One region of the Pseudorhodobacter turbinis genome, then DNA from elsewhere that is predicted to be linked to it. Evidence: riboswitches for the same ligand, from Rfam matches in the RefSeq annotation. Region 1 holds a riboswitch; the other holds the start of a gene.
What was found. Region 1 has a riboswitch for thiamine pyrophosphate ahead of EOK75_RS10835 (thiamine ABC transporter substrate-binding protein). Riboswitches for the same ligand answer to the same signal wherever they lie in the genome.
Positions count from the first base shown of each region.

Region 2: it holds a riboswitch for thiamine pyrophosphate, as region 1 does, so the genes downstream of both, thiD (bifunctional hydroxymethylpyrimidine kinase/phosphomethylpyrimidine kinase) here and EOK75_RS10835 (thiamine ABC transporter substrate-binding protein) in region 1, are expected to answer to the same signal.

Region 1 covers NZ_CP039964.1:2,263,801-2,266,191, reverse strand. The annotation lists gene thiB (thiamine ABC transporter substrate binding subunit) at 1-126, opposite strand, end outside; gene EOK75_RS10835 (thiamine ABC transporter substrate-binding protein) at 149-1,126, opposite strand; TPP riboswitch at 1,163-1,270, opposite strand; gene EOK75_RS10830 (dihydrofolate reductase family protein) at 1,312-1,851, opposite strand; gene EOK75_RS10825 (cytochrome c1) at 1,933-2,391, opposite strand, start outside.
Region 2 covers NZ_CP039964.1:1,309,517-1,311,907, reverse strand. The annotation lists partial or broken gene EOK75_RS06280 (transposase) at 1-43, shown strand, start outside; partial or broken gene EOK75_RS21825 (transposase) at 87-478, shown strand; TPP riboswitch at 1,215-1,318, shown strand; gene thiD (bifunctional hydroxymethylpyrimidine kinase/phosphomethylpyrimidine kinase) at 1,375-2,154, shown strand; gene EOK75_RS06265 (FAD-dependent oxidoreductase) at 2,151-2,391, shown strand, end outside.

The sequences.
Region 1 (2,391 bases):
TTCAATCGCGGGACCCGGCCCCCATTCAGAGGTAAAGCTGTCATAGGTCAGGATGTTGAGCACCGGCGTCTCGGCATGTGCGGCGGGCGTAAATGCGACAAGGGCCGCAAGGGTCAGGTATTTCATCGGGATTTCCTTTATGTTTGCGTCACCGGCTAAGCGCGCGTTGCCATTCGGCCACGGCAGAATCGCGCAAGGTTGCGACGTCGTCCTCGGAATAAAACAGCGATTTTTGTGGCAGCTTCAGCTTGGCAAATTCGGGTGGCATCAAATCGGGATCAAGCTTGACCGGAAAGCCGAAATTCACCCGTGGGATCATTTCCTGAAACGTCTCGGAAAGGATGAAATCCATGAAGGCTTGCGCCAGTTCCGGCTGATCGGTGTTTGCGATCCGGCCCACAACTTCGGCGGTGAAATAATGACCCTCGTCGAAAATCGCGGCGACCTTGGTTTCGTCTTGCTCCACGATCAGATGGTAGGCGGGGGAGGTGATGTAGGACAGCACCAGATCCGCCTCACCGCGTGTGAAAAGACCGTATGACTCGGACCAACCTTTGGTGACGGTCAGGATGCGGGGGGCAAGGCGTTGCCAGTAATCCTCGGCGCGGTCACCGTAAACCGCCTTGACCCAAAGCACCAAAGCAAGCCCGCCGCCAGAGGAACGCGGGTCCTGGATCACGATTTTCACATCCTCGGGCAAGGCGGCCAGTGATTCAAAGTCATGCGGCGGGGTGGCCAACTTGGTGTTGTCATAGATGAAGGCGGTATCGCCGTAGTTAAATGGCAAGAAGGTGGTATCAGCCCATTCCACCGGCAGCGACAGAGTCGACAGGTCCTGATTATGCGGGCCGAAAAGGCCGGTTGCCCGCGCGCGCAGGGTTTCATCCGTGGAAATGCCGATCACGATATCGGCCTCGGTGCGCGCACCTTCCAGCATCAGGCTGGGGATCAGGTCGGTGGTGCGATACTGCAGATCGCAGGCACAAATATCCTCAAACGCTTGTTCGATTGCGGGGCCCGGCCCCCATTCCGACGCGAATGAGGTGGAGGCATAGACCGTAAGCACAGGCGTATCGGCCAATGCGGAGGTCGCGATAAAGGGTAAAAAGAAAAGTCGCTTTAACATGGGTCTCTCCATAAACGACGGCCGAAAGTCGGGATGGATCATTCCATGCACCTTCCCTCCGCCGGTTCTAACCGGTTCAGGTTCGACGGGTCTGTGGCTTTTGCCAAATCTCAGCCTTCTACAAAGGCTCCCCGAGGTGAGAGTGAGTCTAGCGCGCCGCGCAGCGGGGGCAAGGGCGAAATGCCCTAGCGCGCAATCCGGTAGGTAGAGGAAACGAGGCCCGAGGGGAAACTGCGGGTGGTTTGATGGGTCAAGGACACCTCTTCGGGCAAACTGCCGAACAGGGGGCGGCCCTGCCCCAACAGCACGGGCACGCGGGTTTGAGTGATTTCATCCAGCAAACCCTCTTGCAAGAATGACTGCAAAACCCGGCCACCATCAACATAGACCCGGCGCCAGCCCTCAAATGCCAGGACGGTCACAAGATCCGCTGGTGCCATATCGCTGATCACCACGATGTCCGCCAGATCTGCCGGAACATCCTCAACCGTTAGGCTTTGGCTCAGCACGATCACCGGCTGGGCATAGGGCCATTGGGCGAATTGACGAACGGTCTCAAACGTGCCCCGCCCCATGATGATCCCGTCGATGCTGGCGATAAAGGCATCATAGCCGTGATCCTCGCTGCCCGTATTGAACGGGTCCAGCCAATCAATGCTGCCATCGGGGCGCGCAATAAAGCCGTCAAGACTTGTTGCGATGAAGGCGTGGCAGGTCAGGGACATGGCGACAGCTTTCGTACGGGTTGTTTATAGGCAAAGGCCCCACCGTTTCGGGCGGGGCCTTTGCAAACGCACGTGATTAGATCAAACGTGCTTTTTCTTTGGGCCTTTGACAGCCGACCAGATCCGCTTGTTGGTCAGATAGAGCAGAACCGACAGGACAGACAAGAAGATCACAGCGGTAAAGCCTGCCTGCTTGCGGGCCATCATTTTTGGCTCGGCGGTCCACATCAAGAAGGCGGTCACGTCCTCGGCAACATTCTCGATGCTGTTTGAGTGGCCATCCTGATATTCCATCTGATCTTCATAGAGAGGCGGCGCCATAGAGATCCAGCCACCCGGAAAGGCAGTGTTCTCATAAAAGGTGGTGCCTGCTTCTTCCTTTTCCTCGCCGGTATAGCCTTTGAGCAATGAGGCGATATATTCCGGTCCGCCAATACCCTTCACGAACTGGTTGATACCAGTACCCGCAGGGCCGTGGAAACCAGCGCGGGCCTTTGCCATCAAGCTTAGGTCCGGGGCGTTAGGATCGCCGTGTGGCGG
Region 2 (2,391 bases), 950 kb from region 1:
TGAATTCAAGGACGGTATCAAGCAACTTAAAAAGGCCGCCTAATCACGCTGTCACCAACTTTCGGGCATAGCTCTCAAACCATGAGAGGGGGGCAATATCCAACAGCCGCCTGATCCGTTTTGATGCGCGCAGCGTCACCTTCCGCGTCAAAGATTACCGTCTTAAAGGCGCAGGCCGCCACACCACCATGACGCTGGCCACAAATGAGTTCATCCGCCGCTTCCTGATCCACGTGCTCCCGAAAGGCCAGCACCGCACCGCCACTACGGGTTCTTCGGAAACGGTAACCGCGCGGCCAATATCGCCAGGATCCGGCAGCTGCTTGGCGCAAACATATCAGACCAAGGTCGCGGTGATGACGACAGCACCAGCGATACCAATGGACCGCCCCGTGTCCTCGCGCTGCCATGCCCGTGTTGCGGTGGCCAGTTGATCATCATCAACACAATCGCACCCGCTCAGCACCCCAGAGCGCCGCACGTCATAAATTGTAGTCTCAGCCGCACGCTACAACGTCTGCGGACCAACGGTCATGCGCAAATCAATATATTGAAGCGACAGAAGTCGATGACACCGATGCGATGCGGTGCATATCCGCCAAAGGTCAGAAAGATTCATAAGGCGTTTGCCCGAAAATGCCCTGTGCAACCAGCCTGTCCAGGCGGATCCAGAGCACCCAAACCCCACAAATCCCCATAGACGCCACTGATCCACCAAGACCAACCCCGCGATTTCTCGCTTGAGCGCTTCTCCGACGCCAGGCAATGATACGCGCCACACAAACGTCCGTGCGGGGCGTCCGAGAAACCTACACCCAAGCCGCCTTGCCAAATTGTCGCTGCGTGTCCACGCAGTATGATACGCGCTGCATTTGCTTTCTGTATGATGTTGCAGCGCAGCGTAAGAATTGGAAATTCAAGCAATTGGCACAAAGAATAGGGCAGCCGAAGATCAGGGCGCAAACACATCGCAATACGGAGAGACTTCTCGTCTTAAGCATAAAGGCAAATCGCCGCGGAACGTGACCTTCGTGAACAAAAGCGACGTAGCGACTTAACAATCACAGAGCAATTCTTGTGGTGAGGTAAAACGATTTGTTCAATTTTGGTAGCTTGCGACCGCTTTTGGGATTCAACAACACAAATCTACGGGGCAGTTCTCTCGGATATTTTTATCGTTTGACGCCTGCGCACGATCCATCTAACAATCTGTTTGAAATCTGTTGGGGTGCCCGTTTCCGGGCTGAGATGCACAAGCTGCGAACCCATTGAACCTGAACCGGTTAGGACCGGCGGAGGGAACAGTTGGCGGACCTTGCGTCCGTTCTGGTCTACACCCGTTGCATCCTGCCCCCTGAAACAAGGGACGATTGCATGGTGGCCAACGCGTTAACGATAGCTGGTTCTGATTCCGGTGGTGGTGCCGGGATTCAGGCAGATCTCAAAGCATTTTCGGCAATGGGAATTTATGGTGCCTCTGTTGTGACTGCGGTTACGGCACAGAACACCAAAGCTGTCACAGCCATTCATCCGATTCCGGATGATGTTGTCGTAGCGCAGATCAAAACTGTTCTGGATGACATTCGGATTGATGCGATCAAGATCGGGATGCTGGGGACACCGTCGCTGATTGAGGCGGTGGCCGACGCCCTGAATGGCTATGAAGGTCCGATTGTGCTCGATCCGGTGATGGTTGCAAAATCGGGTGATACGCTGCTGGAAGACAGTGCCATCGCCGCGTTGAAGTCATCGCTCTTTAGGCGCGCAACATTGTTAACACCCAACCTACCGGAAGCCGCAAAACTGGTGGGCGATGGATCTCTACACGCGCAGGCAAAGGCGCTTTTACACCTCGGTGTCGGCGCGGTTTTGATGAAGGGCGGGCACGCAGACGGTGAGGTCTGCACCGATCATCTGGTGTCGCCAACGGGGAGACATGAATTTTCTGCACAGCGTGTGAACACGCGCAATACCCATGGAACTGGATGTTCCTATTCCTCTGCAATTGCGGCGGGTTTGGCCCAAGGAATGGCGTTGAACGATGCCGTATCGCGTGCGCATGCGTGGCTGCATCAAGCGATCTTGCAGGCCGATAAATTGCACGTCGGACAGGGTCACGGGCCTGTTCATCACTTTCACGCGTTTTGGACATGAGCGACATTTGCACCATCATCGGCGGCGGCGTCTGCGGTCTGGCCATGGCGGCAGAGCTGTCCTCACGCGGTGCGCAGGTGACTGTGATTGACCCAAATGGCGCGCCCGGGGATCATGCCTGTTCATGGTGGGCAGGTGGTATGTTGGCCCCTGATTGCGAAGGGGTGAGTGCGGAACCTGAAATCGTGCGGCAAGGTCGTAAGGCCGCGGCATGGTGGGAAAGCCAAGGCGGAACCG